2 regions of the Streptomyces sp. NPDC003247 genome follow, and region 1 is predicted to be linked to the other one. Evidence: predicted binding sites of a transcription regulator. Region 1 holds the regulator's gene; the other holds the start of a gene.
The links. Region 1 encodes HspR, which represses chaperone genes until heat shock. Its sites were predicted from a motif close to TTGAGNNNNNNNNNCTCAA; they were not measured.

Region 1 (15,198 bases):
CGTCCCCCGACGGCCTGCGCGGCTCGGAGGGCACCTTCAACCTGTGCAGCTTCTTCTACGTCGAGGCGCTCGCCCGCAGCGGCCGGCTCAACCAGGCCCGCCACGCCTTCGACAAGATGCTCACCTACGCCAACCACGTCGGCCTGTTCGCCGAGGAGATCGGGCCCTCGGGGGAGCAACTGGGGAACTTCCCCCAGGCGTTCACCCACCTCGCCCTGATCACGGCGGCCATGGCGCTCGACGAGGAGCTGGAGAAGGCGCAGACCGGGCCGCGGCACGGCGACCACGAGCATCCGGTGACCTACGGCCTCACGGTGCCCGAGGAGGAGACGAGCCGGGGTGACGCAGGTGGCTGAGACGGCCGGCACCACACGACCGACGGGACAGCGACGCGTGCTCGCCGCCCTCGCCCTCGCCCAGTTCATCTGCAGCTTCGCCGGCTCCAACATGAACGTGATGATCAACGACATCAGCGAGGACCTGGACACCACCGTCCAGGGCGTCCAGGTGGCGATCACGGTCTTCCTGCTGGTGATGGCGGCCCTGATGATCCCCGGAGGCAAGCTGACCGACCGCTACGGCCGCAAACGCTGCTTCCTGACCGGTCTCGTCGTCTACGCGGTCGGCGCCCTGCTGAGCGCGGCCGCCCCGGGGCTCGGGGTCCTGATCCTCGGCAACTCGATCCTCGAAGGCATCGGCACCGCACTGCTCATCCCGCCCGTCTACATCCTCACCACCCTCCTCCACCCGGATGTCACCTCGCGCGCCCGGGCGTTCGGGGTCGTGATGGCGCTCGGCGGTGTCGGGGCCGCCGCGGGGCCGCTGATCGGCGGACTCATCACCACCGCGATCAGCTGGCGCGCGGCCTTCGTGTTCCAGGCCCTGGTGATCGCGGTGATCGTCGTCCTCAGCCGCCGGATCGACGACCCGCTGCCCCCCGATCCGACCCGTTCGTTCGACACCGGCGGAGCGGTCCTCTCGGCCGTCGGCCTCGTCCTCGTCGTCATGGGCATCCTGGCCACGGACGACAGCATCCCGCTCATGGCCGTCCTGCTGGTCCTGGGCGCGCTCGTGCTGTGGTGGTTCTTCCGCTCCGCCCGCGCCAAGGAGGCTTCCGGCCGGGAGCCGCTGCTGTCACCGAGCCTGTTCCGCAACCGCACCTCCGACCTCGGACTGGTCACCCAGAACGTCCAGTGGCTGCTGCTCATGGGCACGTCGTTCACGGTGGCGGCCTACCTGCAAGTGGTGCGCGGCTACGACGCCATCCGGACCGGCGTCATCTTCACGGCGGCCACCCTGGGCCTGCTGGTGTCGTCCCTGGCCGCCGAGCGGCTGGCCCGCCGGCACGCGCAGCGGACGCTCGTCATGACCGGCTTCGCCGTCGCCGTCGCCGGAGTGATCGTTCTGGTCGCCCTGGCCGGGACGTTCTCCACGGCGTGGGCGTTCGTCCCCGGACTCCTGCTCACGGGACTCGGCCTGGGCGTCATGCTGACCCCGTCGGTCAACGTCGTCCAGTCCAGCTTCCCCGAGGAACAGCAGGGGGAGATCTCGGGCCTGTCCCGCAGTGTGTCGAACCTCGGCTCGTCCTTCGGGACGGCCATCGCCGGCACCATCCTCGTCGCGGGCCTCACCACCGGCGCCTACGCCGCCGCGATGATCACCCTCGGCGTCATCGGCCTCGGCGGCCTGGCCGCGGCGGCGCTCCTTCCCCGCGCGGCGGGACCCGGACCGCCCGGCCGCCGCCGTGTGCGGCCCCACGCCGGAACGGGGTGACCGGTCGTATGACCGACCGCGGCGGCCCGCACGGCAGACGGGGTGACCTCCTCCACCGGGGCGTCCACTGGGGCGTCCACCGGAGCGCCCACCGGAGCGCCCACCGGAGCGCCCACCGGGGCGCGTGGCGGGGCGTCCACTGGGGCGCGTGGCGGCAGGGCACCGTCCGTCGTGTCCGGGGCAGCCAGGCGGGCACGCTGTGGAGCCGGCTCTCCACGGTGGACTTCCTCGGGAACTCCTTCCAGCTCGCCGCGCTCTCCCTGCTGTGCTTCTTCCCGTTCCTCATCGTCGTGACGGCCGCGACCGGCCGGGACGCCGCCACCGCCCTCGTCGGCTGGCTCGGGCTGCACGGGCAGGCGGCGCAGGCCGTGGCCTCCCTCTTCCCGGCGGGCGAGGCCTCGGGCGGCGTCACCGCGGCGAGTGCCTGTCTGCTGGTCGTCGGCGCCGTCGCCGTCGCCGGCACCTTGCAGAGCTGGTACCGCAAGCTCTTCGACATCGCCCCCGGTGGGTGGCGGGACGTCGCGGCGCGGATCGGCTGGCTCGCCGCGCTCCTCCTCTACAGCGCCGTGCAGGCCCTGGCCGGCCGTGTGCTCGGCGGGAGCGAGCCGGTCCTCCAGGCACTGGTCGGCTTCGCGACGGCCACCTGCTTCTGGTGGGGCAGCATGTACGTCCTCCTCGCGGGGGCGGTCCGCCCGCGCACGCTCCGGCCGCCGGCCGTCGCCACCGCCCTGTGCTGGACGGGCCTGGGGGTGTTCTCCGCGCACTACTTCTCCGAGCTGATCGTGGAGAACAGCCAGCGGTACGGCCCCATCGGGGTCGTCATGGTGATCCTGTCGTGGGTGATCGCGGTGGGGGTGGTCATCCACCTCGGCGCCGTGATCGGCTGCCTGTACCTGGAGCAGCGTTCCGGGCGGAGCGGGCCGCGCGGGGCACCCCGTTGACGCCTGCTTCCGGCCCCACGGACGGGCCGGGGCCTCCCGATCCTCGGTGGATCGGGAGGCCCCGGCCGTACTTTCAGTGAGCGGGTCCGCGGGCGGCCCTAGAACGTGCCCAGCTTCACGATCGACAGCAGGGCGACCAGCTGGATCGCGGACGCGCCCAGCGCCTTCGGCCACGGCAGGTCGTGGGAGCGGCTGACCATGATGGTCAGCAGGGCGCCGGCCGCCACCCAGGTCGCCCAGCCGAGGATCTGGACGAACGACGCGTCGCCGCCGAGGAACATGGCCACGATCAGCCGCGGGGCGTCGGTGAGCGACATGATCAGCATGGAGAGGCCGACCGTGGGCTGCCAGGCGCCGTCGCCGCCGAGCTGGCGGGCCAGGGTGTGGGTGACGACGCCGAGGACGAAGGAGCTCAGCACCATCGCGACGGCCGTCGTCAGGACTATCGGGATCGCGTTGGAGAGCGTCGCGTTGATCGCGTCCTCGCGCGCGGTGTCGAAGCCGAAGACGGCGAGCAGGCCGTAGAGGAACGTCACGATGAGGGCGGGGCCCCACAGCGTGTAGTCCCGCATCTGGAGGAACGTCCGGCTGGGCGACAGGACGACGCCCTTCAGCAGTTCCTTCCAGGGCAGGCGCGGGCCGACCGGGCCGGCCGGGGCCGCCGCGGCGCCGGCGTGGTACGTCTCGCCCCGGCTGTACTGCTGGTGGTCGTCGATCGAGAACGCCTGGGTGTGCCCGGGGTTGTTCGCGGCGTACGGGTCCGGGGTGCCCGGCCCGGCGCCGTACGACGACGGGTCGTCGCCGCCGAAGTACTCCGGCTCGCCGCCCTGGCCGCCGTAGCCGCCGCCGTGCGCGGAGGGCCACTGGCCGCCCGCTCCGCCGCCGGTCGAGCCGTACGGGGGCTGCTGGCCGCCGCGGTACTGCGGCCGCTGCTGCGGGTACGGCTGCTGCGCCGGCGGGTAGCCGTACGACGGCCCCTGGGGCGCCTGCTGCCCGTACGGAGGGTCTTGGGGTCGCGCTTGCGGGGCGCGGCCGTCCCGGCCGCCACGTCCGATCCTGAATCCAGCCACGTCAACGAACGTACCTGGTCCCGGAGAGTGACGTGCCGGGCCCTGCCCACCGGAGGCGGCTTTGCGGCCGACCTGTGACATCCCCTAAGGGACACCCGGAGTCCGGAGCCTCCCCCAGGGGGACCCGAAGCCCGGAGCCGCACACGCCGACGCCCCCTGTCCGCGTCCGGCGGAACAGGGGGCGTCGGTGGGGCTCGGCGGGCTCGGCGGGGTGCGGAGGTGCCGGGTGCCCGTGGTGGTCACTTGACCGGCTGGGGCTCCGGCTCGCTCTCCGTCTCGGACGTGCCCGCGGGGGGCTCGTCGTCGACGGGCGTCTTGACGGACTCCAGCAGGAGCTGGGCGACGTCCACGACCTGGATGGACTCCTTGGCCTTGCCCTCGTTCTTCTTGCCGTTGACCGAGTCGGTCAGCATGACGAGGCAGAAGGGGCAGGCGGTGGAGACGATGTCGGGGTCGAGGGAGAGGGCCTCGTCGACGCGCTCGTTGTTGATGCGCTTGCCGATCCGCTCCTCCATCCACATCCGGGCGCCGCCGGCGCCGCAGCAGAAGCCGCGCTCCTTGTGGCGGTGCATCTCCTCGTTCCGCAGGCCCGGGACGTTGGCGATGATCTCGCGCGGAGGCGTGTAGATCTTGTTGTGGCGGCCCAGGTAGCAGGGGTCGTGGTAGGTGATGATGCCCTCGACCGGGGTCACCGGGATCAGCTTGCCCTCGTCGACGAGGTGCTGGAGCAGCTGGGTGTGGTGGATGACCTCGTAGTCGCCGCCGAGCTGCGGGTACTCGTTGCCGAGGGTGTTGAGGCAGTGCGGGCAGGTGGCGACGATCTTCTTCGCCGACTTCGGCTTCCTCGACTCCTCGGTGACCTTGCCGTCGTCGTCCGTCTCCTCGCCGAACGCCATGTTCAGCGCCATGACGTTCTCCATGCCGAGCTCCTGGAAGAGGGGCTCGTTGCCGAGGCGGCGGGCGGAGTCACCGGTGCACTTCTCGTCGCCGCCCATGATCGCGAACTTGACGCCCGCGATGTGGAGGAGTTCGGCGAACGCCTTCGTGGTCTTCTTGGCGCGGTCCTCCAGGGCTCCGGCGCAGCCGACCCAGTACAGGTACTCGACCTCGGAGAGGTCCTCGATGTCCTTGCCGACGACCGGGACCTCGAAGTCGACCTCCTTGGTCCACTCCAGGCGCTGCTTCTTCGCCAGGCCCCAGGGGTTGCCCTTCTTCTCCAGGTTCTTGAGCATCGTGCCCGCCTCGGACGGGAACGACGACTCGATCATGACCTGGTAGCGGCGCATGTCGACGATGTGGTCGACGTGCTCGATGTCGACCGGGCACTGCTCGACGCAGGCGCCGCAGGTGGTGCAGGACCACAGGACGTCCGGGTCGATGACGCCGTTGTCGTCGGCGGTGCCGATCAGCGGGCGCTCGGCCTCGGCGAGGGCGGCGGCGGGCACGTCCTCGAGCTGCTCCTCGGAGGCCTTCTCCTCGCCCTCCATGGTCTTGCCGCCGCCGGCCAGCAGGTAGGGGGCCTTGGCGTGCGCGTGGTCGCGCAGGGACATGATCAGGAGCTTGGGGGAGAGCGGCTTGCCGGTGTTCCAGGCGGGGCACTGCGACTGGCAGCGGCCGCACTCGGTGCAGGTGGAGAAGTCCAGCAGGCCCTTCCAGGAGAACTGCTCGACCTGGGAGACGCCGAAGACGTCGTCGTCGCCGGGGTCGGTGAAGTCGATCGGCTTGCCGCCGGACGTCATCGGCAGCAGCGCGCCCAGCGAGGTCTCACCGGTGGCGTTGCGCTTGAACCAGATGTTCGGGAACGCCAGGAAGCGGTGCCAGGCCACGCCCATGTTGGTGTTGAGCGAGACCACGATCATCCAGATGAACGAGGTGCCGATCTTCACCATCGCGGTGAAGTAGACCAGGTTCTGGAGGGTGGTGACGCCCAGTCCCTTGAAGGCCAGGACCAGCGGGTACGAGGCGAAGTACGCGGCCTCGTAGTGCTCCACGTGGTGGATCGCGCCCTCCAGGCCGCGCAGCACGTAGATGGCGAGGCCGATGGTGAGGATGACGTACTCGACGAAGTACGCCTGGCCGGCCTTGGAGCCCGCGAAGCGGGACTTGCGGCCCGGGCGGGAGGGCAGGTTCAGCAGGCGGATGGCGATGAGCACGGCGATGCCGAGGATCGTCATCACGCCGATGAACTCGATGTAGAGCTCGAACGGCAGGAAGCCGCCGATGACCGGCAGTGTCCAGTCGGCCTGGAAGAGCTGGCCGAAGGCCTGCGCCAGGGTCGGCGGCAGCGTCAGGAAGCCGATGGCCACGAACCAGTGGGCGACGCCGACGATGCCCCACCGGTTCATGCGCGTGTGGCCGAGGAACTCGCGGACCAGTGTCACGCTGCGCTGGTAGGGGTTGTCGGTCCGGGTGCCCGCCGGGACCGGCTGGCCCAGCTTGAAGTACCGGACGAACTGGCCGATGGCTCGGGCGAGCAGGGCGACGCCGACCACGGTCAGGGCCAGCGACACGATGATCGCGGCGAGTTGCATGGGGGCTCCTCGGGCCTGCGAGGGGGATACGGCGGGGACGTGTCGTGCGGCGCGTGCGCGGGGTGCGCGGCGCGCCTCGGAACAGGTACCCGAAATTACTAAGCGGTAACTTATGTAGTCCGTCTGAGACTACCCCCATCTCCCGTCGCACTGTAGTCGGGCGGCGGGTGATCTGGGTCGCTGAGGGTCACCTCAGAATCAGACCGTGTTATTCATGCCAAATTGGTACATTCATGACTAATTTATATCCGTGCTCTACGGGATCGCCGCCGCCACCGCCGCCCTGCTCCTCACCGCCTTCCTCGCCGCGCTGCTGCGCGGGCCCGCCCTGCGCGTCGGACTGGTCGACCAGCGGCAGCGGCAGCGGCGGCGGCGGGTGGCGCTGTCGGGCGGCGTGGCCGTCGTCCTGACGACGTGCCTCGTCGCGACCGCCGGGGACTGGACGGGGGCCGCCCCGCTCGGCGAGGGCATGGGGGCGCTGCTCGTCGCGGGCGGCGGGGTCGCGGCGCTCGGGCTGGTCGTGGACCTGTGGCGGCTGAAGGCCCGGTTCGTGGTGGCGGGTACGGCGGTCGCGGCGGCCTTCGTGGTGCCCTACGGCGACACCGGCGTCGTCGCCGGAGTGGCGGCCGTCGGCTGGATCGCCTGCGTCGCGCTCGCCTTCCGGGCCCTGGACCACGCCGACGGGGTCGCCGGGACCGTGGGGGTCGTCACCGCCTTCGGCGTGGGGGCGTGCGCGGCGGCCGAGATGATGGACGGCCTCGCCGTGCTGCTGAGCGTGCTCGCCGCCGCCCTGACCGGGTTCCTGATGCACAACTGGCCTCCCGCGCGCGTGGCGCTCGGCGGCTGCGGCGCGCTCTTCACCGGCTTCCTGCTCGCGGCGGCGGCCGTCTCCGCGCGCGCGGGCCAGGACGCCGTGGCCGGCGCGGGCGTGCTGTTCGCGCTCACCGCGGTCGCCGCCGCCGACGTCGTCCTCGTCCTGCTGGCCCGGCGCACGGCCGGGCGCCCGCTGCTGCGGCGCGGGCCCGACCACCTGGCCCACCGGCTGCGGCGGCTCGGCCTCACCCCGCAGGGGGTGACGGTCCTGCTCGGCGTCGCGGCCTTCGCGGGGGTGCTCGTCGGGGCCCTGGTGCACGCAGGCTGGGCGGACGCGCAGGCCGTGCTGTGGGTGGCGGGCGCCGTCCTGGCCGTCGTCCTCGGGCTGTGGCGGGTGCCGGTGTACGCCCGGCCGCCGGGAGAGGGCGGCGGCGCGGCGCGGCGGCCGGGGGAGGGGGGCGTGGTGCGGCGCCCTGGCGAAGGCGGTGTGGTGCGGCGCCCCGGGGAAGCGGGCGCGCGGCGGTCCGGGGAGGGGGCCGGGCCGGGGCGGCGCCAGGAGGAGGGTGCCGTGCGGGCCCGTGCCCGTGCCCGGCGGCCCTCCGTCTCCGCGGTGCAGCCCCCTCGGCGGTCGGCCGAGTCACCCGCGCGATCACCCGCGCGAGCGTCTCGCCATACGGTGTCACCGCAGGTCAGCGAGGTGTTGCGCGTAAGGAACGGATAAGAGTTGAGTCGGTGTGACTCAGGTCTGTTGACCGGGCGCCGGGTGTCGTGCACACTTGAGTCCGTTCCACTCAAGTCAGCTGGAGGAAGATCACCATGGCACGTGCGGTCGGCATCGACCTGGGCACGACTAACTCCGTCGTCAGCGTTCTGGAGGGCGGCGAGCCCACCGTCATCACCAACGCCGAGGGTGCCCGGACCACGCCGTCCGTCGTCGCCTTCGCCAAGAACGGCGAGGTGCTGGTCGGCGAGGTCGCCAAGCGCCAGGCGGTCACCAACGTGGACCGGACCATCCGCTCCGTGAAGCGTCACATGGGCACGGACTGGAAGATCGAGCTCGACGGCAAGAGCTTCAACCCGCAGCAGATGAGCGCCTTCATCCTGCAGAAGCTGAAGCGCGACGCCGAGGCGTACCTGGGCGAGAAGGTGGCCGACGCGGTCATCACCGTCCCGGCGTACTTCAACGACTCCGAGCGCCAGGCGACGAAGGAGGCCGGTGAGATCGCCGGTCTCAACGTCCTGCGCATCGTCAACGAGCCCACCGCGGCCGCGCTCGCCTACGGCCTCGACAAGGACGACCAGACGATCCTCGTCTTCGACCTCGGTGGCGGCACCTTCGACGTGTCCCTCCTGGAGATCGGCGACGGCGTCGTCGAGGTGAAGGCCACCAACGGTGACAACCACCTCGGTGGTGACGACTGGGACCAGCGCGTCGTCGACTACCTGGTCAAGCAGTTCCAGTCCGGCCACGGCGTGGACCTGTCCAAGGACAAGATGGCGCTCCAGCGTCTGCGCGAGGCCGCCGAGAAGGCGAAGATCGAGCTGTCCTCGTCCACCGAGACCTCGATCAACCTGCCGTACATCACGGCGTCCGCCGAGGGCCCGCTGCACCTGGACGAGAAGCTCACCCGCGCCCAGTTCCAGCAGCTGACCGCGGACCTCCTCGAGCGCTGCAAGACCCCGTTCTTCAACGTCATGAAGGACGCCGGCGTCTCCATCAACGAGATCGACCACGTCGTCCTCGTCGGTGGCTCCACCCGTATGCCCGCCGTCGCCGAGCTCGTCAAGGAGCTGACCGGCGGCAAGGAGGCCAACAAGGGCGTGAACCCGGACGAGGTCGTCGCCATCGGCGCCTCGCTCCAGGCCGGTGTCCTCAAGGGTGAGGTCAAGGACGTCCTGCTCCTCGACGTGACCCCGCTGTCCCTCGGTATCGAGACCAAGGGCGGCATCATGACCAAGCTCATCGAGCGCAACACCACGATCCCGACCAAGCGGTCCGAGATCTTCACCACGGCCGATGACAACCAGCCGTCCGTGCAGATCCAGGTCTACCAGGGCGAGCGCGAGATCGCGGCGTACAACAAGAAGCTCGGTATGTTCGAGCTGACCGGTCTGCCGCCGGCGCCGCGCGGCGTCCCGCAGATCGAGGTCTCCTTCGACATCGACGCCAACGGCATCATGCACGTGACCGCGAAGGACCTGGGCACGGGCAAGGAGCAGAAGATGACCGTCACCGGCGGCTCCTCGCTGCCGAAGGACGAGGTCGACCGCATGCGCCAGGAGGCCGAGCAGTACGCGGAGGAGGACCACCGCCGCCGCGAGGCCGCCGAGGCCCGCAACCAGGGCGAGCAGCTCGTCTACCAGACCGAGAAGTTCCTCAAGGACAACGAGGACAAGGTCCCCGGCGAGATCAAGACCGAGGTCGAGGAAGCCCTCTCCGAGCTGAAGGAAAAGCTCAAGGGCGAGGACACCGCCGAGATCCGCACCGCCACCGAGAAGGTCGCGGCCGTCTCGCAGAAGCTCGGCCAGGCCATGTACGCCGACGCCCAGGCCGGCCAGGCCGCGGGCGGCCCGGAGGGCGCCACCGCCGGCGGTGCCAAGGCCGACGACGACGTCGTGGACGCCGAGATCGTGGACGACGAGCGCAAGGACGGTGCCGCGTGACGGAGGAGACCCCGGGCTTCGAGGAGAAGCCCGACGTCCCCTCCGGCGCCACCTCCGACGACGCCGAGCCGAAGGCCGCTCCCTCCGACGAGGGGGCGGCCCCGGCCGGGGACGCGAACCAGACGGCCGGGCTGGTCGCCCAGCTGGACCAGGTGCGCACCGCGCTCGGCGAGCGCACCGCGGACCTCCAGCGGCTCCAGGCCGAGTACCAGAACTACCGCCGCCGGGTCGAGCGCGACCGGATCGCGGTCAAGGAGATCGCCGTCGCGAACCTCCTGACCGAGCTCCTGCCCGTGCTCGACGACATCGGCCGCGCGCGGGAACACGGCGAACTGGTCGGCGGCTTCAAGTCCGTCGGCGAGTCCCTGGAGACCGTCGCGGCGAAGATGGGCCTCCAGCAGTTCGGCAAGGAGGGCGAGCCCTTCGACCCGACGATCCACGAGGCCCTGATGCACAGCTACGCGCCGGACGTCACCGAGACGACGTGCGTGGCGATCCTCCAGCCCGGGTACCGGTTCGGCGAGCGCACCATCCGTCCCGCCCGGGTGGCCGTGGCCGAACCCCAGCCGGGGGCCCAGACGGTCAAGCCGGCCGAGGAGAACGAGACGGCGGCCGACGACAAGGAGAGCGGTGGCCCGGACGAGGGCTGAGCTTGAACCGACGCGAGAGGAGGGACGTCGAGGATGAGCACCAAGGACTTCATCGAGAAGGACTACTACAAGGTCCTCGGCGTCCCCAAGGACGCCACCGAGGCCGAGATCAAGAAGGCGTACCGGAAGCTCGCCCGCGAGTACCACCCGGACGCCAACAAGGGGAACGTCAAGGCCGAGGAGCGCTTCAAGGAGATCTCCGAGGCGAACGACATCCTCGGCGACCCCAAGAAGCGCAAGGAGTACGACGAGGCGCGCGCCCTCTTCGGCAGCGGCGGCTTCCGCCCCGGTCCGGGCGCGGGCGGCGGCTCCTTCAACTTCGACCTGGGCGACCTCTTCGGGGGCGCCCAGGGCGGGAACGCCGGCGGTTTCGGCGGCGGGATCGGTGACGTCTTCGGGGGCCTGTTCAACCGCGGCGGCGCCACGGGTACCCGCGCCCAGCCCCGGCGCGGCCAGGACATCGACACCGAGGTCACCCTCAGCTTCACCGAGGCGATCGAGGGCGCGACGGTCCCGCTGCGGATGACCGCACAGTCACCGTGCAAGGCCTGTTCCGGCACCGGCGACAAGAACGGCACCCCCCGGGTGTGCCCGACCTGCGTCGGCACCGGGCAGGTGGCGCGCGGCTCGGGCGGCGGCTTCTCCCTCACCGACCCCTGCCCCGACTGCAAGGGGCGCGGCCTGATCGCCGAGCACCCCTGCGCGGAGTGCAGCGGCAGCGGGCGGGCCAAGTCCTCCCGCACCATGCAGGTCCGCATCCCCGCGGGCGTCACCGACGGGCAGCGGATCCGGCTGCGCGGCAAGGGCGCCCCCGGTGAGCGCGGCGGCCCGGCCGGCGACCTGTACGTCGTCGTCCACGTCGACCCGCACCCGGTCTTCGGCCGCAAGGACGACCACCTCACCGTCACCGTGCCCGTCACCTTCACGGAGGCGGCCCTGGGCGGCGAGGTCAGGGTGCCCACGCTCGGCGGCCCGGCCCTGACGCTGAAGCTGCCGCCCGGCACACCCAACGGGCGCACCATGCGCGCCCGGGGCAAGGGCGCGGTCCGCAAGGACGGAACCCGCGGCGACCTGCTGGTCACCGTCGAGGTGAGTGTTCCCAAGGACCTGTCGGGGAAGGCTCGTGACGCGTTGGAGGCGTATCGCGAGGCCACCGCGGGTGAGGACCCGCGGGCGGAGCTGTTCGAGGCCGCGAAGGGAGCTTGAGGGTGATGGACGGCCGTCGACGTAACCCGTATGAACTGACCGAGGAGACCCCGGTCTACGTCATCTCGGTGGCGGCCCAGCTCTCCGGCCTCCATCCGCAGACACTGCGCCAGTACGACCGCCTCGGCCTGGTCTCCCCGGACCGTACGGCCGGGCGGGGCCGACGCTACTCGGCCCGTGACATCGAACTGCTGCGCACCGTGCAGCAGTTGTCGCAGGACGAGGGCATCAACCTGGCCGGCATCAAGCGGATCATCGAACTGGAGAACCAGGTCGCCGCCCTCCAGGCCCGGATGGCCGAGCTCCAGTCCGCGCTGGACGGCGCCGCGGCGGCCATGCAGCAGCGGGAGGCGGCGGTCCACGCCTCCTACCGGCGCGACCTGGTGCCGTACCAGGAGGTGCAGCAGACCAGCGCGCTGGTGGTGTGGCGGCCGAAGAAGGCCAAGGACTGACGGCGACGCGTCGACCCGTGTGAAGGGGCCCGGAGGACGAACCTCCGGGCCCCTTCGCGCTCGTCGCACGCGGACGAAACCGTTCCGCTCTCGCTCGAACGGGTGAACAGGTGGCATGTGGGCCGGTCGGAGGCACGGCCGTTCCTACGGTGATCGCGTTGCTTGTGCCGTGTGCACCCCCGGCCCACACTTGAGGAGGTGATGCAGCCATGACCGCTCTTGCGCACGAGAGGCCCGACACCATGACCGAGACCAGGACCCCGTCCGTGCCTCTGCCGGAGAACGGCCCCGATCTGGACGAGGTCCTGTGGCAGGCATGGAAGGCCATGGAACTCCCCGAGGGCTACCGCGCTGAGATCATTGAGGGAGCCATCGAGGTGTCGCCCACCGGCCGCTACTCGCACAGTCAGATCATCTTCCTGCTGAGGGAAGCCCTGGGAGATCACTTGCGGGGCGGGGATTTCGCCGTCCGCAACGACACGAACGTCATCCACGAAGGCTCGGCGTGGGTGCCGGATCTGTTCGTCGTCGCGCGGGACCCGGAGCGTTACGTGACCGATGACGGTCTGGGCCTCACCGCCGCCGGAGTGCGGGCCGTCTTCGAAGTCACCTCGCCCGGCAAGCGCAGCCTCGAACGGGACCGTGTGAGGAAGCGCCGTGAGTACGCCCGGGCCGGCATCCCCGTGTACGTCCTCGTCGACGACTACGACGGCCAGGGCGCCGTCACCCTGTTCACCGGACCCCGCCCCGACGAGGCGGACTGGGAGGACGTCCACCGCGTTCCGTACGGCACCGAGGTCACCGTGCCCGAAGGCCCCGCCAAGGGCTTTGTGATCGGTGAGGCGATCACGGGCCCGAAGCGGGGCTGAGGCGGATCGGACGGCGGATCGGACGCGTGGCGTGCGCTACGGCGCGGTGACCGCCGCGCCTCCGGCCGGCAGGGACTCGGTGCCGTCGGCGGCGACCGCGGTCACCCAGTAGTAGTGGGTGGTTCCGGTCCGCGCGGTCAGGTCTTCATAGGCCTGCTCGCCGTTGGCGACGTCGGCGAGCTTGTCGTACGTGGAGGTCTCCGGGTTCCAGCGGTAGACCCGGTAGCCGCCCGCTGCCTCGGGGGAGGACGCGTCGAGGCCGGTCCAGTCCAGCCAGACCTCGCCGTCCCAGCCCGGCCACACCACGGACAGCTCCAGGGGCGAGCCGTCGGGAGTCGGGACGCTCGGTGTCATGTCCAGCTCGGTCGCGGTCACGATCTGCGCCTCGCCGGTCCACCGGAACGCGGAGTTCCCGGCATCGTCGACGGCGTCCACGATGAAGCAGGACTCCTCACCGTCGGGAAGGACGGTGTACGCGTACGAGGTGGTGCCGGCCGGTACGGAGTAGCCCGCGGAGAGGGAGCACACCCGCTCATCGCCCTCGTCGCCCAGGAGCTCGCCCCGGCGGACCGTGTAACTCGCCAGGTCCGCGGTCGGGTTGGCGTCCCAGGTCACCTGGAAGCCGTACTCGGTCGGGGTGACGGTCACCCCGGTGACCGCGGACGGGGGCGTGAGGTCCCGGCGCTTGCCGCTCGCGGCGGCGGACCGCGCGGACTCGTTGCCCGCCGTGTCCAGCGCGGTGACGCGGTAGTGGTACGTGGCGTCCTCGGCGGCGGTGGTGTCCAGGTACGAGGCCTGGTCCGTGCCGGTGCCGATCCGGGTGTACGTGCCGTCGGCGCTCGCCGCGCGGTACACGCCGTACGACGTCGCTCCCGTGACCTGACTCCAGTTGATCCGCAGGCCCCCGGACTCGCTGTTGACGTACAGCCCGGCGGGCACGCCCGGGGCGGTCCGGTCCACGGTCGTGACGGTCTTGTCCGCCGTGCCCGCCGACTCGTTGCCCGCCTTGTCGTAGGCGCGCAGCTCATAGGCGTAGGCCGCGCCGGTCACCGGGAGGGTGGTGTCGGTGTACGTGGTGGAGGCGGTGGCCGCCAGCCTGGTCCAGGTCGCGCTCTCGGCGGGCCGCCGGTAGACCCGGTACCCCGCGAGGTCCATCTCCTTGTTCGCCGCCCAGGTGAGCTTCGCCCGGCCGGCCGCGGTGTCGTAGGCGGCGGCGAGGCCCGTCGGGGTCAACGGCTTGACCTTGTCGACGGTGGCGGTGGTGCGGGGCGCGTACGTGAAGCCGACGTTGGCGCTGCCTGTCCAGTTCACGTAGTCGACGCGGAGGGTGTGCTTCCCGGCGGACAGGGTCAGGTTGACGGTCTTCGTCACCGTCGTCGACCCGTTCTTCCAGATGTCGACCTTGCGGACACCGTCGACGTAGACGCGGAGACCGTCCTGGACGGCGGCGGTGAAGGCGAAGGGCCCGCCGGAGCCGAAGTCGCGGGTCACCGTCCAGCGGACGCCGAAGTTGTTCGACGGGACGCCGGAGGCCGGGGCCTTGGCACCCCAGTTCTCGCTGATCGCGGCGTCGCATCCGGTCTGCTTCGGCGTACCGGAGAACGTGGTGTTGGCGAAGATCTGCCGCTGGTAGACGGGCGCGGTGCAGGTCGTGGCGGCGGAGGCGGGCGCGGTGGTGACGGCGAGCAGGCCGCCCGCGGTGACGAGCACGACCGTGGCAGCGGCGGCGGTCGTGCGTCTTGCTCGGTTCATGCAGTCCTTCGGTCCGTTTCGGCGACGGCGGTCATCGGCCGTCGCCGGGACGGACTGTTCAGGAGGGTGCAAGGTTGTACGGCGGCTGCCTGAGGTGCTGGAGGGGGGCGGGGAGGGGGCGGGTGGGCTCAGGACTCCCAGTAGTCGCTCAGCACGCAGCCGTCGACGAGGGCCGACTCCGTCCGGTAGTCGCTCGGCGGGGCGAAGTCCTCGTCGCAGGTGAAGAAGGCGAGTTCGGAGTGCGACAGGGCCTCCACCTGGTCGTCGCCGACCGGGACGACCACGATGTTCTCCCCGACGGCGAACTCGTCGCCACTGGCCTTGGCCTGGGTCTCGAACTTCGTCATGTCCGACACCGTCAACAGGGCTATGGGGTAGGTGAAGTCCTTGCACACGGCGCGGTCCGTGATCCCCCAGGCGGGGTCCGCCGCCTCCTCCGTGCCCCAGGCGGTGGCCGATCCGTCGTGCCCGGCGTCG
Region 2 (15,198 bases), on a different contig from region 1:
CGAGCTGGCCGGGTTCACCAACAAGGCCGGGCTGACCGGCTCGCTGGAGAACGCGCTGGCCGGCGCTGACGTCTTCATCGGCGTCTCCGGCGGTACGGTCCCCGAGGAGGCCGTGGCCTCGATGGCGAAGGGCGCGTTCGTCTTCGCCATGGCCAACCCGAACCCCGAGGTGCACCCCGACGTCGCTCACAAGTACGCGGCGGTCGTCGCGACCGGGCGCTCGGACTTCCCGAACCAGATCAACAACGTGCTGGCGTTCCCGGGCATCTTCGCCGGTGCGCTGCAGGTGCGGGCGTCCCGGATCACCGAGGGCATGAAGATCGCGGCGGCGGAGGCGCTGGCGGGTGTCGTCGGTGACGACCTCGCCGCGGACTACGTCATTCCGTCGCCCTTCGACGAGCGGGTGGCGCCGGCGGTCACGGCCGCCGTCGCCGCGGCGGCTCGCGCCGAGGGTGTCGCGCGTCGCTGACGCGGGCCGGCGAACGGCCCCGCCCGGACCCGGGCGGGGCCGTTTCCCATTTCCCATTCCCTGTTCCGGTCCGCCGTCCGTTTAGCTGTTCCGGTCCGCCGCCCGTCCGGGTGGCGGAGGGCGGGGGTGCGGCCGGTGCGGCAGTGCAAGAGGGCATTGCTCACAGCGCCGCCCGGTTTCCGTCCGGGTGCCTGGACCCTATCGTCGTGTGCATGTTCGCCGTCTACGCCGCTCGCATCGACCGTGACCAGCCGCTGAACGGCCTGGAGTCGGGGGAGCGTCCGGCTCCCGGGGTCCGGCCCGGCTGGAGCACCGTCCGGGTCCGTGCCGCCTCCCTCAACCACCATGACCTCTGGTCCCTGCGGGGCGTGGGCCTCGCCGAGGACAAGCTGCCGATGATCCTCGGCTGTGACGCCGCGGGCGTCGACGAGGACGGCAACGAGGTCGTCCTGCACTCCGTGATCGGGCAGAGCGGGCACGGGGTCGGCCCCGACGAACCCCGCTCCATCCTCACCGAGCGCTACCAGGGCACCTTCGCCGAGCAGGTCGCCGTGCCGACGTGGAACATCCTGCCCAAGCCCAAGGAGCTCTCCTTCGAGGAGGCCGCCTGTCTGCCCACCGCCTGGCTGACGGCCTACCGCATGCTCTTCACCAACGCCGGGGTCCGCCCGGGCGACTCGGTCCTCGTCCAGGGCGCCGGGGGCGGTGTCGCCACGGCCGCGATCGTCCTCGGCCGGGCCGCCGGGCTGCGGGTCTTCGCGACCAGCCGGGACGAGTCCAAGCGGAAGCGTGCCCTGGAGCTCGGCGCCGTGGAGGCGGTCGAGCCGGGCGCGCGGCTGCCGCAGCGGGTGGACGCGGTGATCGAGACCGTCGGGGCCGCCACCTGGTCCCACTCCGTGAAGTCCCTGCGGCCCGGCGGCACGCTCGTCATCTCCGGCGCCACCAGCGGTGACCGGCCCTCCCATGCCGAACTGACCCGCATCTTCTTCCTAGAACTCAAGGTCGTCGGCTCGACGATGGGCACCAAGGACGAGTTGGAGGACCTGCTCGCCTTCTGCGCCGCCACGGGTGTCCGGCCCGTCATCGACGAGGTGCTCCCTCTCGACCGCGCCCGTGAGGGCTTCGAACGGCTCGCGTCCGGCGACCAGTTCGGCAAGATCGTCCTCACCTCGCGCTGAGGAGGGCGGCAGCCGTGCGAAGCCGGCGCCGGCCCGGCGGTGCCGACGTAGGCTGACCGCTCGCCCCGGTCCGCCCGCCGGGACCTTCGCCGACCGCGGCGTCACCCACGCGTGGGCGCCCGCAGTATCGCCCCGATGTGGGCCGCCGCCGTCGACAGATGGCGGCGGGCGTCACGGAGCTGGTCCGCCGTGACGCCGTGGTCGCGGGCCGCGTCGCGGATGTCGTCACGGAAGCGGTCCAGCAGACGGTCCAGGTCGCGGGCCGGGTCGCCGCTGGGGGCCTCGTGGGCCCAGGCCGGCTCGTAGTCGGCGGGGAAGTCCACCGGAGTCTCCGAGTACGCCGGCCCTTTGGCCGTCGTACCGTCCGGGCCGGTGCTGCCGCTGCCGCGTCCGAACCCGAAGTCCTTGCCGAACTCCTTCCCGACGTCCTTGCCGAACTCGCCGAACTCCTTGGCCAGCTCGGTCAGCCCCTCCCGGACGCCCGTCGGCCAGTCACCCCGGGCGAAGTGGTCCTGGACCTGTTCCTGGACGCGTCGCGCTATGCGCTGCACCTCCTCCTGGGCCTGGGTGCGCGCCCGGTCCTGGGCCTCCTTGGCCTGACGCCGGGCCCGCTGGGCCTCCTCGCGGGCCCGCCGGCTCTCGTCCTTGGCCCGGCGTGCCTGCTCCTTCCACTCCTGCTTGACGCGGCGCATCTCCTCCTTCGCGGCGCGCCACGCCTCCTTGTCGCCGAACTCCCCGGGCTCCCCGAGGTCGCCGGGGGCCGGTCCGGAGCCCTGGCGGGCCTGGGAGGCCGCCGCCCGCATCTCGCGGCGCAGATCGCCCGCGGCGCCGCGTACGTCGGCCCGGATCTCCGCGGCGAGCTCGGCGACCGATTCGCGGATCTCCAGTTCCAGGTCGGCCAGTTCGCCGCTGCGGTCGGCCAGTTCGGCGCGGCCGGCGTCGGTGATGGCGTACACCTTGCGGCCGCCCTCGGTGGTGTGGGTGACCAGGCCCTCGGCCTCCAGCTTGGCCAGACGGGGGTAGACCGTGCCCGCCGACGGCGCGTAGAGCCCCTGGAAGCGCTCCTCCAGGAGGCGGATCACCTCGTAGCCGTGGCGTGGAGCCTCGTCCAGCAGCTTCAGCAGGTAGAGACGCAGGCGGCCGTGGGCGAAGACGGGGGGCATGTCAGAGCACCTTCTTGTCGGTCGTGCTGTCGGCCGGGGCGTCGCCGTCGGAGGAGGTCGCGTCGGCCGGGCCGCCTGAGGCATTCTCCCCCGGAGCCGAGGGTGTTCCGCCGGGCGGAGCCGCGGGTGTTCCGTCGGACGGAGCGGGCGCCTCCGGCTCCCAGGGCTCGTCCTCCGTCTGGGGCCGGCGCAGCAGGGCGATCGAGCCGGAGACCGTCGTCGCCTTCAGGCTGCCGTTGCCCGCGCCGAGCCGGCCGGTGATGCGCTTGGCCCCCCAGTGGCCGTTGACCCGCAGGTCCTCGAAGGCGTTGGAGACGGCGCCGCGCGCGGTGTGGGCCTCCACCTCCGCGTCCGCCGGGTGGGGCAGCCGGATGGCGATCTCACCGGAGACGCTGGCCAGGCTGACGGTGGTGGGGCGGCTCGTCGGATCGAGGTCGACGATCATCGATCCGCTCACCGAGTCGGCTTTCACGGAGGAGCCGGCCTCCACCACCGTCAGGTCCCCGGACACCGAGTTGAAGCGGAGGTCGCCGGTGAGGGCCTGGGCCTCCACGTTCCCCGAGACCGTGTCGGCGCGCACCGGGCCCGTGAGCCTCACCAGGGTCGTGTCCCCGGAGACACCCTTCACCTCGGCGTGCCCGTCAAGGCCGGAGACGACCGTCCCTGCGCTCACCGCGCCCACCGCGACACGGGTGTGCGCGGGCACGGTCAGGGAGACGACGGCGCTGCGCCGCCAGCCCTTGGGATCGAGCCATTTGAGGAAGCCCTTCCAGGGCAGGTCCTCGTAGGCCACCGTCAGGGTCCCGTCGCGATGGGTCACCGCCAAGGGCGGTCCCTCGATGTGCGAGACCTCCAGACGGGCGGGGCCCTCGTCGGTCCCCACCACGTTCACCGTGCCGTCGACCACGCGGACGTGCAGTTCGCGCACCGGCTCGTCGAAAGAGAGCGTGCTGGGCTCGGCGACGGACCACTCGGACATGGCAGACCTCCTCGACGGCGCGACGCGCCATATCGCGTTCCCTGTCAATCACGATATATCGCGGCAGGGGGAAGTCAAGACACTCGATGCGGTGAACGGCGCCGTCGAGCCGCTGGCCCGCAGGCCCGCACGGACCGGCCCAACGGCCACGCCGCCGCGCAGACGGACAGGCGACCAGACGCCGAAGGGCGCCCCGAAGGGCGCCCACACATACGGCGAGAGGGGCCGACGGACCGCCGCCGGCTGCCCCGGCGGCGGCTACTCGTCGTCCGGCGGCTACTCGTCGTCCTCGTCGTCCAGCCGGGCCAGCCACGTCGCCAGCCGCTCCACCGGGACCTCGAAGTCCGGGTTCAGGTCGACGAACGTCCGCAGCTGCTCGGCGAGCCACTCGAAGGTGACCTCCTCCTCGCCGCGCCGCTTCTCGAGTTCCTCGATGCCTCGGTCGGTGAAGTACACGGGTTGTTCTCCTGGGGAATGGGCCTGGTCCGCGGGTGATACGACTCCAGGGTATGCGGCACCGCTGCCGGCCGGACCCGCCGCCGGCGCACACGGCAGCGGCCCCGCCGCCCCGGCGCACACGGCAGCGGCCCCGCCGCCATGGAGGCGACGGGGCCGCTGCACGCGCTACCGGTGCTCAGCGGTGTTCAGAGGCTCAGGCCTCGAACACCTCCCGCACCAGCTGCTCCTGCTCCGCCTGGTGCCGCTTGGCCGAGCCGACCGCCGGGGACGAGCCGTGCGGCCGCGAGATGCGGCGCAGGCGCTCGCCGTGCGGGACGTCGGCGCCGACGGCCAGGTCCAGGTGGTCGATCAGGTTCAGGGCGATGAACGGCCAGGCACCCTGGTTGGCCGGCTCCTCCTGGGCCCACAGGTACTTCTCGGCGTTCGGGTACTTGGCGATCTCCGCCTGGAGCTCGGCACCCGGCAGCGGGTACAGGCGCTCGATGCGGAGGATCGCGGTGTCCGTGACGCCGCGCTTCTGGCGCTCGGCCTCCAGGTCGTAGTAGACCTTGCCGGCGCAGAAGACGACCTTCTTGACGGCGTTCGGCTCGACCGAGGCGTCGCCGATGACCGGGCGGAACTGGCCGCTCGTGAACTCCTCCGCCTTCGACGCGGCGGCCTTCAGGCGCAGCATCGACTTCGGGGTGAAGACGACCAGCGGCTTGTGGTGCGGGTTGTGCACCTGCCACCGCAGGAGGTGGAAGTAGTTCGACGGCGAGGTCGGCATCGCGACCGTCATGTTGTTCTGGGCGCAGAGCTGGAGGAAGCGCTCCGGGCGGGCGGACGAGTGGTCCGGGCCCTGGCCCTCGTAGCCGTGCGGGAGGAGCAGGGTGACGCCGGAGGTCTGGCCCCACTTCTGCTCCGCCGACGAGATGAACTCGTCCACGACCGTCTGCGCGCCGTTGACGAAGTCGCCGAACTGCGCCTCCCACATCACGAGCGCGTCGGGGCGGGCCAGCGAGTAGCCGTACTCGAAGCCCATCGCCGCGTATTCGGAGAGGAGGGAGTTGTAGACGTTCAGGCGCGCCTGCTCCTCGGAGAGGTACATCAGCGGCGTGAACTCCTCGCCGGTCTCCCGGTCGATGATCACCGCGTGGCGCTGGCCGAAGGTGCCGCGCTGGGAGTCCTGGCCGGCCAGACGGACCGGGACGCCCTCCAGGAGGAGGGAGCCGACGGCGAGGGTCTCGCCCATGCCCCAGTCGATGGTGCCGTCCTCGACCATGGCCGCCCGGCGCTGGAGCTGCGGCAGCAGCCGCGGGTGGGCGGTGATGTGGTCGGGGATGTTGACCTGGGACTCGGCGATGCGCTTGACGATCTCGGCGGAGACCGCGGTGCCCACCGCGACGGGGAAGCCGTCCTGCGGCGCCTCGGCGTCGCCGGACGTCGGCTGGGAGGTGGCCTCGCGGACCTCCGTGAAGACCTTCTCCAGCTGGCCCTGGTAGTCCTGGAGCGCCTGCTCGGCCTCTTCCAGGGTGATGTCGCCGCGACCGATGAGGGACTCGGTGTACAGCTTGCGCACCGAGCGCTTCTTGTCGATCAGGTCGTACATCAGCGGCTGGGTGAAGGCCGGGTTGTCCGACTCGTTGTGACCGCGGCGGCGGTAGCAGATGAGGTCGATCACCACGTCCTTGTTGAACGCCTGGCGGAACTCGAAGGCGAGCCGCGCGACGCGGACCACGGCCTCCGGGTCGTCGCCGTTCACGTGGAAGATCGGGGCCTCGATCATGCGGGCCACGTCCGTCGCGTACATGGAGGAACGCGAGGACTCGGGGGCCGCGGTGAAGCCGACCTGGTTGTTGATGACGATGTGGACCGTGCCGCCGGTGCGGTAGCCGCGCAGCTGCGACATGTTCAGGGTCTCGGCCACCACGCCCTGGCCCGCGAAGGCCGCGTCGCCGTGGATCGCCACCGGCAGGACGGTGAAGTCCGTGCCGCCCTTGTTGATGATGTCCTGCTTGGCGCGCGCGACGCCCTCCAGGACCGGGTCCACGGCCTCCAGGTGCGAGGGGTTCGCGACCAGGGAGACCTTGATCTGCTCGCCGTCCAGGCCGGTGAAGGTGCCCTCGGCGCCCAGGTGGTACTTCACGTCGCCGGAGCCGTGCATCGACTTCGGGTCGAGGTTGCCCTCGAACTCGCGGAAGATCTGCGCGTACGACTTGCCGACGATGTTGGCGAGGACGTTCAGGCGGCCGCGGTGGGCCATGCCGATGACGACCTCGTCCAGGCGGGACTCGGCCGCCGAGTCGATGACCGCGTCGAGCAGCGGGATGACGGACTCGCCGCCCTCCAGCGAGAAGCGCTTCTGACCGACGTACTTGGTCTGGAGGAAGGTCTCGAAGGCTTCCGCCGCGTTCAGCCGGCGCAGGATGCGCAGCTGCTCCTCGCGCTCCGGCTTGCTGTGCGGGCGCTCGATGCGGTCCTGGATCCACTTGCGCTGCTTGGGGTCCTGGATGTGCATGAACTCGATGCCGGTGGTGCGGCAGTACGAGTCGCGCAGCACGCCGAGGATGTCGCGCAGCTTCATCAGGGACTTGCCGGCGAAGCCGCCGACGGCGAACTCGCGCTCCAGGTCCCACAGGGTGAGCCCGTGCTCGGTGATGTCCAGGTCGGGGTGCTTGCGCTGCTGGTACTCCAGCGGGTCGGTGTCGGCCATGACGTGGCCGCGGACCCGGTAGGAGTGGATCAGCTCGAAGACGCGGGCGGCCTTGGTGACGTCGTCGTCGTGGCTGGCGTCGATGTCCTTGAGCCAGCGGACCGGCTCGTAGGGGATCCGCAGGGCCTCGAAGATGTCGTCGTAGAAGCCGTTCTCGCCCAGCAGCAGGTTCGCCACCGCGCGCAGGAACTCGCCGGAGGCGGCGCCCTGGATGACCCGGTGGTCGTAGGTCGACGTGAGCGTCATGACCTTCGAGATGCCGAGCTTGTTCAGGGTGTCCTGGGAGGTGCCCTGGAACTCCGCCGGGTAGTCCATGGAGCCGACGCCCATGATCACCGACTGGCCGGGCATCAGGCGCGGGACGGAGTGGACGGTGCCGAGGCCGCCGGGGTTGGTCAGGGAGACCGTGACGCCGGTGAAGTCGTCCATCGTCAGCTTGTTGTCGCGGGCGCGACGGACGATGTCCTCGTAGGCCTGCCAGAACTCGAAGAAGTTCAGCGTCTCGGCCTTCTTGATGGCGGCCACGACGAGCTGGCGGTCGCCGTTGGGCTTCACCAGGTCGATGGCCAGGCCGAGGTTGACGTGCGGCGGCTTGACGAGGGTCGGCTTGCCGTCCTTCTCGCCGAACGACCAGTTCATCGACGGCATGGCCTTGATGGCCTGCACCATCGCGAAGCCGATCAGGTGCGTGAAGGAGATCTTCCCGCCCCGGGCGCGCTTCAGGTGGTTGTTGATGACGATGCGGTTGTCGAACAGCAGCTTCACCGGGACGGCGCGCACGGACGTGGCCGTGGGCAGCTCCAGGGAGGCGTTCATGTTCTTGGCGACGGCGGCGGAGGGGCCGCGCAGCGTCACGAACTCGGGGCCCTCGGGAGCCGCGGTGGCCGGCGCGGCCGGCTTGGCCGCGGGCGCGGCGGGCTTCGCGGGCGCCGGGGCGGCGGCCGCGGGCTTCGGGGCGGCGGCGGCCGGCGCGGGAGCCGGGGCGGCGGGCGCGGCCTGGGCCGGGGCGGCCGGAGCGGCCGGGGCAGCCGGAGCGGCGGGTGCCGCGGGTGGGGTGGTGGTCCCTGCGGCCCCCGCGGCCGCAGTACCCGCCGGAGCCGGAGCGCTGGCGGCCCCCGGCTTGTAGTCGGCGAAGAAGTCCCACCAGGCACGGTCTACGGAATTCGGGTCCTGGAGGTACTGCTGATAGATCTCGTCGACGAGCCACTCGTTCGCGCCGAACGCGGCAGCGGGATTCTTGCCCGCTTGGTCTGCGTCGGTCGAGATGCTCGATGCGTTACTGGGGGACTGTGGCGACACGGCGGCAACCGCCCTCTTCCGCTTCACAAGGTGATGGACAGCGGGAATAAAGGCTACGCCTCCCAGCCCGCGAAGGTCAGGCCGGGCAGCTCCATCGTCGCGTATGTCACATCGACAAGGGTGTTTCGGGGCTGGAAATGGCGGGAAACAAGCGCGGTTGACGTTCAAAACGGGTGCGTCGATACAGGTCGCGCACGCTGAGCGTGCGGACCGCGGCCGGCCTGGGCCGGTGCTGTGCCTGATCACACGTGTCCATCAGCCGTTCGTCGGTGCGGACGCTCGTGGATCTTGGGGCTCCGCTTCGCACTTTACGTCAACTTGGCACGGATGGCTCTCCCGGAAGGGTGACAAGAATCCGGCAACCCCGCTCGGATTCGGCCACTCCGATCCGGCCGCCGTGGAGATCGACCGCCCAGCGGGCGATCGCGAGTCCCAGCCCCGTGCCGCCGTCGCTGCCCGGGCCGTGCGGCCGGCGGACGGCCCCCCGGTTGAACCGCTCGAAGACGCGGCGCCACTCCGAGCGCGGGATGCCGGGCCCCTCGTCCAGGACCTCCAGCTCCAGCGACTCAGGCATCGGCCCGCGCCGTGCCTTCACCGTGACCCGGCCGTGCGGCGGACTGTGCTTGACCGCGTTGTCGATGAGGTTGGCGACGACCTGGTGGATGCGCTCGGGGTCCGCGTGCGCGGTCAGCTCCGGCGGCGAGACGTCCAGGTGCAGATGGACGTCGGTGCGCGTGTGGCTGCCGCCCGAGCCCATGGTCGCGCGCGCGGAGGCCACCATGTTGGCCTCCTTGAGCACCCCCGACAGGTACGGCCACACCTCGAAACGCCGCTTGCGCAGCGGTACGACGCCGTTGTCCAGCCGAGACAGGTCCAGCAGCGTCTCCACCAGCCGGCCGAGCCGCTCCGTCTGTTTCAGGGCCGTGCGCATCGTCTCGGGGTCGGCCTCGGCGATGCCGTCGACCACGTTCTCCAGGACCGCGCGCAGACCCGCGATGGGGGTGCGCAGCTCGTGCGAGACGTTGGCCACCAGCTCCTTGCGCTGACGGTCCTGCGCCTCCAGCTCGTCGGCCATGATGTTGATCGTCTGGGCGAGGTCGCCCAGCTCGTCCCGGCGGTTCTCGCGCACCCGGCGGGTGTAGTCGCCGTGCGAGATGGACCGGGCGACCGTGTTCATCTCGTCCAGCGGCGCGGTGAGCGAGTGCGCCACGAACTGGGTGATGAGCAACGTGGCGATCATCGAGAAGATGGTGATGAAGCGCAGTTCGGTCGCGGTGCGCAGGGCGATCAGCACCAGCCCGGTGGTGATCAGCACCGAGATGACGACCAGCGCCCCCAGCTTGGTGTTGATCGAGAACGGTCGTACGCCGCCCCAGGGCTCCCCGGGGCCTCTCGGTGCGTCCGGCCCGCCGCTCATGGCGTCGGCGTCTCCAGCGCGTAGCCGACGCCGTGCACCGTGCGGATCCGCTCGGCGCCGATCTTCCGGCGCAGTGCCTTGATGTGGCTGTCGACGGTCCGGGTGCCGGAGGCGTCCGCCCAGTCCCACACCTCGGCCAGCAGCTGCTCACGGGAGAGCACCGCGCGCGGGGTGTTCGCCAGGCAGACCAGCAGGTCGAACTCGGTGGGCGTGAGGTGCACGTCCTCGCTGCGCACCCGCACCCGGCGCTGGGCGTGGTCGATCTCCAGCTCACCGAGGCGCAGGATGCCGGAGCGGGGCGTGGCCGCCGCGAGCGCCGCGCGCTCCACGCGGCGCAGCAGCACGTGCACGCGCGCCGCCAGCTCCCGCATCGAGAACGGCTTGGTCATGTAGTCGTCGGCGCCCACGCCGAGCCCGACCAGCATGTCGGTCTCGTCGTCGCGCGCGGTGAGCATCAGCACCGGCACCGGGCGGGCGGCCTGCACACGACGGCAGACCTCCAGGCCGTCGAAGCCGGGCAGCATGATGTCGAGGATCAGCAGGTCGGGCTGCCAGGCCTCCGCCGTGTCGACGGCCGCCGGGCCGTCACCCGCCGTTTGCACGAGGAATCCCTCGGCGCGCAGGCGGGCCGCGATGGCGTCGACGATCGTCGGATCGTCCTCGACCACCAGAACGCGGCGCTGTGCGCCCGGGGTCGCCGTCGTGCCGTTGTGCGAGGTGTGTGTCTGCTCCATCGCCCGCCCCTGAGGTGTGCTTTTCCGGGACCAGTGGGGTGATCCCTTGATTGCGCATGACTGCGGTTGACGCCTCAATGATCGACGTCAGGGCAGCAGCGTACGGGGAGTCACCGCGCCTTTGCTATCCGGGTACGACGGCGAGGTGCACGACGTCCGGCACGCCTCGGGCAACCGGGATCTCTTCGGTACGCACCCGTTGGAACCCGGCATTTCTCAAGGTTCCTTCGAATTCAGGCGCCGGCTGCGCGGACCACACGGCCAGTACCCCGCCGGGCCTCAACACCCTTGCGCAGCCCGCGAGTCCGGCCTCCGAGTAGAGCCCGCCGTTGCCTTCGGTGACGGTCCAGCCGGGCCCGTTGTCGACGTCGAGACAGAGCGCGTCGAACGTGGCGGAAGTCTCATTGACGTAGTCGAGCAGATCCGCTTCCACGATCGTCGTGCGCGGATCGGCGAGGGCGGTGCGGGAGATCGCGGCGAGCGGGCCGTCGAGGTGCCAGTCGACGACGGCGCGTTCCCGCTCCACGACCGTGACGCGTCCCCAGCGGGGGTCGGCGGCGGCGTGCGCGAGCGAGAACCCGACGCCCAGGCCGCCGATCAGCACGTCGGGTGCGGGGCGTCCGTCCAGCGCGGTCAGGGCGGCGTCGACGAGCAGCCGCTCCGAGCGGCCGTCGGAGGTGTCCATCAGGAAGCAGCCGTTGGCGATGATCTGGAGCAGCTCCCCGTGCCGGCGCAGCACGACCTCGCCGTACGGGCCCTCACGACGGTCCAGGACTTCGGGCCGGCCGCCGGGTTCGGGGGACAAGTCGCGGGAGAGGGGCATCGCCCCATCCTGGCACCGGGGGCGGGGGAGGGCGGGGGATTTCGGGGGGCCGGTCTCGGGCCCGTTCTGTGCCGGGCCTCGGTCCTCGGGCCCCTGGTCCTCGGGCCTCGGGCCTCTGCCCTCGGGCCCCTGCCCCGGGCCTCGGCTCCCAGCCCCTGGCGCTCGGCTCCGGTCCCTGGTCCTCGGCCCTCGGCTCCGCTCCTCAGCCCCCGGTTCCCGGCCCTCGGCTCCGATCCTCGGCTCCAGTCCCCCGGCTCCGATCCTTTGCCCCGGTCCCCGGACCCCGGCCCTCGGCACCGGTCCCCGGCCCCCCGGTCACGAGTCGCCGCCCCCGCTCGCACCCAGGAACTTCGCGCTCGTCAGCGGTGCCACCACCGTCCAGCCCAGCGATTCGTACAGCGCGCGCCCCGCCGGTGTCCCCGCGAGGACGCCGGTCTCCGTGCCCTCGGCCGCCGCGGTGGCCGTGAGCGTGCGCATGACGGCGCTGCCCAGGCCGCGGCGGCGGTGCCCGGGGGCGGTCTCGATCTGGTCGAAGACGGCGGTCGCGCCGGTCGGGGCCACCTGGCCCCGCGCGGCGAAGGAGCCGTCGGGCGCGGTGACCAGCACGCGCGTGACACCGCCGCGCGTCCACACGCGCAGCCGGTAACCGTCGGGCGCCTCGGCCGGTCCCGCCTCGGCCGGTCCCGCCTCGGCCGGTCCCGCCTCGGCCGGTCCCGCCTCGGCCGGTCCCGCCTCGGCCGGTCCCGCCTCGGCCGGTGCCGCCCCGGCCGGTCCCGCCTCCGCCGGTGCCGACCTCGGTCCCCCTTCCGCCGCTTCCGGTGCCGTGCGCAGTGGCAGCGTCATCAGCCACCCCGGCTCCGGGTCCACCCACCAGCCGGGGCCCAGCCATCCCGCGGTCACTGTCGGGTCCCGGAAGACCTTGAGCCACACGCCGGCCCCGGTCACCCCGTCCGCGACCTCGCGCACCACGCCTTCCTCGACGTCGTCCCCGATCCGGGCGAGGACGTGCCGCGACACGTGCGCGGCCTGCCCCACGTCGACGGTGAACCCCCAGGGCCGCCGCACGGGCGGAGAGGCCCCGCGCGACACGACCCACCCGTCCACCCAGGCCCGTACGATCCCGTCCACCCCGACCTCCGTAATGGCCAGAAAAGGCATTCACCACTTACGCGGAACGACTGTACGGCGCCGCGCGCCGGGCCCGGCGGACGTGATCGCTCACAGCGAACGACCCCGCGGGAACATTCGCGGCCGCCCGTGCATTGAGTCGGCATAACTCAACTTGACTGCCGAAGGGGAGATCATGGCTGCTGAGTCCGCAGCGTTCACACCGCTCACCCTGCCCGTACTGCCGCTCGACGACGAGGTCGTGCTGCCCGGGATGGTGGTACCGCTGGACCTCAACGACGCCGATGTGCGCGCCGCGGTGGAAGCGGCCCAGGCCGCCGCCCGCTCGGAACCCGGGAAGCCCAGGGTGCTCCTGGTGCCGCGCATCGACGGCACGTACGCGAGCACCGGCGTGCTCGGCACCGTCGAGCAGGTCGGCCGGCTGGCCGACGGCGACCCGGGCGCGCTGATCCGCGGCCGCGGCCGCGTCCGGATCGGCGCCGGCACCACCGGCCCCGGCGCTGCCCTGTGGGTCGAGGGCACGCGGCTCGACGAGAAGGTGCCCGAGCCCCTGCCCGGCCAGGTCGCCGAACTGGTCAAGGAGTACAAGGCGCTGGCCACCGCCTGGCTGCGCAAGCGCGGCGCCTGGCAGGTCGTCGACCGCGTCCAGGCCATCGACGACGTCTCCGCGCTCGCCGACAACTCCGGCTACTCGCCCTTCCTGACCACCGAGCAGAAGGTCGAGCTCCTGGAGACGGCCGACCCGGTGGCCCGTCTGAAGCTCGCCACCCAGCAGCTGCGCGACCACCTCGCCGAGCAGGACGTCGCCGAGACCATCGCCAAGGACGTCCAGGAGGGCGTCGACAAGCAGCAGCGCGAGTTCCTGCTGCGCCGTCAGCTGGAGGCCGTCCGCAAGGAACTGCGCGAGCTCAACGGCGAGAGCGAGGGCGAGGAGTCCGACGACTACCGCACCCGGGTCGAGGCCGCCGACCTGCCGGAGAAGGTCCGCGAGGCCGCCCTCAAGGAGGTCGACAAGCTGGAGCGGGCGAGCGAGCAGTCGCCCGAGGGCTCCTGGATCCGCACCTGGCTCGACACCGTCCTCGAACTGCCGTGGAACGAACGCACCGAGGACGCCTACGACATCCAGGGCGCCAAGGCGGTCCTCGACGCCGAGCACGCGGGCCTGGAGGACGTGAAGGAGCGGATCACCGAGTACCTGGCGGTGCGCAAGCGCCGCAGCGACCGGGGCCTGGGCGTGGTCGGCGGACGGCGCGGCGGTGCCGTGCTGGCCCTGGTCGGCCCGCCCGGCGTCGGCAAGACCTCGCTCGGCGAGTCGGTCGCGCACGCCATGGGCCGCGCCTTCGTCCGCGTCGCCCTCGGCGGTGTCCGGGACGAGGCGGAGATCCGCGGTCACCGGCGTACGTACGTCGGCGCGCTGCCCGGCCGGATCGTCCGCGCGATCAAGGAGGCCGGTTCGATGAACCCGGTCGTCCTGCTCGACGAGATCGACAAGGTCGGGTCCGACTTCCGCGGCGACCCGGCGGCGGCCCTGCTGGAGGTGCTGGACCCGGCGCAGAACCACACCTTCCGCGACCACTACCTGGAGGTCGAGCTCGACCTGTCGGACGTCGTCTTCCTCGCCACCGCCAACGTCCTGGAGGCCATCCCCGAGGCCCTGCTCGACCGTATGGAGCTGGTCCGCCTCGACGGCTACACCGAGGACGAGAAGGTCGTCATCGCCCGTGACCACCTGCTCCCGCGCCAGCTGGAGCGGGCGGGCCTGGACAAGGACGAGGTGACCCTCGACGAGAGCGCCCTGCGCAAGCTGGCCGGCGAGTACACGCGCGAGGCCGGCGTGCGCACCCTGGAGCGGTCCGTCGCCCGGCTGCTGCGCAAGATCGCCGCGCAGCACGAACTGGGCGAGCGGGAGCTGCCGTTCACCGTCACCGAGGCGGACCTGCGCGGTCTGATCGGCCGGCCGCACCACGTGCCCGAGTCCGCCCAGGACCCGGCCGAGCGGCGCACCTCGGTGCCCGGCGTGGCGACGGGTCTCGCGGTCACGGGCGCGGGCGGCGACGTGCTGTACGTCGAGGCGTCGCTGGCCGACCCGGAGACGGGCGCGGCGGGCCTGACCCTGACCGGTCAGCTGGGCGACGTGATGAAGGAGTCGGCGCAGATCGCGCTGAGCTTCCTGCGCAGCCACGGCGCCGAGCTCGAACTGCCGGTCGCCGACCTGAAGGACCGGGGCGTGCACATCCACTTCCCGGCGGGCGCGGTCCCCAAGGACGGCCCGAGCGCGGGCATCACGATGACGACGGCCCTCGCGTCCCTGCTGTCCGGACGGCTGGTCCGTACGGACGTGGCGATGACCGGCGAGGTCTCGCTGACCGGGCGGGTCCTGCCGATCGGCGGCGTGAAGCAGAAGCTGCTCGCCGCGCACCGCGCCGGGGTGACCACCGTGATCATCCCCAAGCGCAACGAACCCGACCTGGACGACGTCCCGGCGGAGGTCCTGGACAAGCTGGACGTCCACGCCGTCACCGACGTCCGCCAGGTCCTGGAGCTGGCGCTCGCCCCCGCGACCAGCGGAGCGACGCCGGAGGTTCCGGTCGCGGCGTGACGGACGCGTCCGGAGGGGATAGGCCCGGGTCCCGTGAGGGAGGCCCGGGCCTTCGCCCGCCCGGCCGCCACCGGGCCACGGAGTCGCGGCGTCGCGGAGTCGCCAGGCCACGGCGTCGCGGAGTCGCCAGGCCACGGCGTCGCGGAGTCGCCAGGCCACGGCGTCGCGGAGTCGCCGGGCCACGGAGTCACCGAGTCACGGCGTCACGGAGTCACGGAGTCAGCGAGCCACGGAGTCGCGGAGTCGCGGAGTCACCGG

Region 2: a site for HspR is predicted at 12,476-12,494, ahead of lon (endopeptidase La). Genes of this name have one in related genera too.

Annotation. Positions count from the first base shown of each region.
Region 1 covers NZ_JBIAPF010000007.1:512,605-527,802, forward strand. Annotated here, with positions in the region: gene ACFYWQ_RS25835 (glycoside hydrolase family 15 protein) at 1-356, shown strand, start outside; gene ACFYWQ_RS25840 (MFS transporter) at 340-1,773, shown strand; gene ACFYWQ_RS25845 (ribonuclease BN) at 1,782-2,714, shown strand; gene ACFYWQ_RS25850 (Yip1 family protein) at 2,813-3,865, opposite strand; gene ACFYWQ_RS25855 (heterodisulfide reductase-related iron-sulfur binding cluster) at 4,024-6,315, opposite strand; gene ACFYWQ_RS25860 (undecaprenyl/decaprenyl-phosphate alpha-N-acetylglucosaminyl 1-phosphate transferase) at 6,566-7,849, shown strand; gene dnaK (molecular chaperone DnaK) at 7,945-9,792, shown strand; gene grpE (nucleotide exchange factor GrpE) at 9,789-10,442, shown strand; gene dnaJ (molecular chaperone DnaJ) at 10,476-11,648, shown strand; gene ACFYWQ_RS25880 (heat shock protein transcriptional repressor HspR) at 11,654-12,100, shown strand; gene ACFYWQ_RS25885 (Uma2 family endonuclease) at 12,310-12,969, shown strand; gene ACFYWQ_RS25890 (fibronectin type III domain-containing protein) at 13,006-14,721, opposite strand; gene ACFYWQ_RS25895 (hypothetical protein) at 14,850-15,198, opposite strand, start outside.
Region 2 covers NZ_JBIAPF010000002.1:882,232-897,429, forward strand. Annotated here, with positions in the region: gene ACFYWQ_RS08910 (NADP-dependent malic enzyme) at 1-469, shown strand, start outside; gene ACFYWQ_RS08915 (zinc-binding dehydrogenase) at 682-1,647, shown strand; gene ACFYWQ_RS08920 (helix-turn-helix transcriptional regulator) at 1,749-2,810, opposite strand; gene ACFYWQ_RS08925 (DUF4097 domain-containing protein) at 2,812-3,789, opposite strand; gene ACFYWQ_RS08930 (DUF6104 family protein) at 4,066-4,245, opposite strand; gene ACFYWQ_RS08935 (multifunctional oxoglutarate decarboxylase/oxoglutarate dehydrogenase thiamine pyrophosphate-binding subunit/dihydrolipoyllysine-residue succinyltransferase subunit) at 4,442-8,239, opposite strand; gene ACFYWQ_RS08940 (ATP-binding protein) at 8,553-9,656, opposite strand; gene ACFYWQ_RS08945 (response regulator transcription factor) at 9,653-10,390, opposite strand; gene ACFYWQ_RS08950 (spermidine synthase) at 10,515-11,213, opposite strand; gene ACFYWQ_RS08955 (GNAT family N-acetyltransferase) at 11,529-12,341, opposite strand; gene lon (endopeptidase La) at 12,517-14,940, shown strand.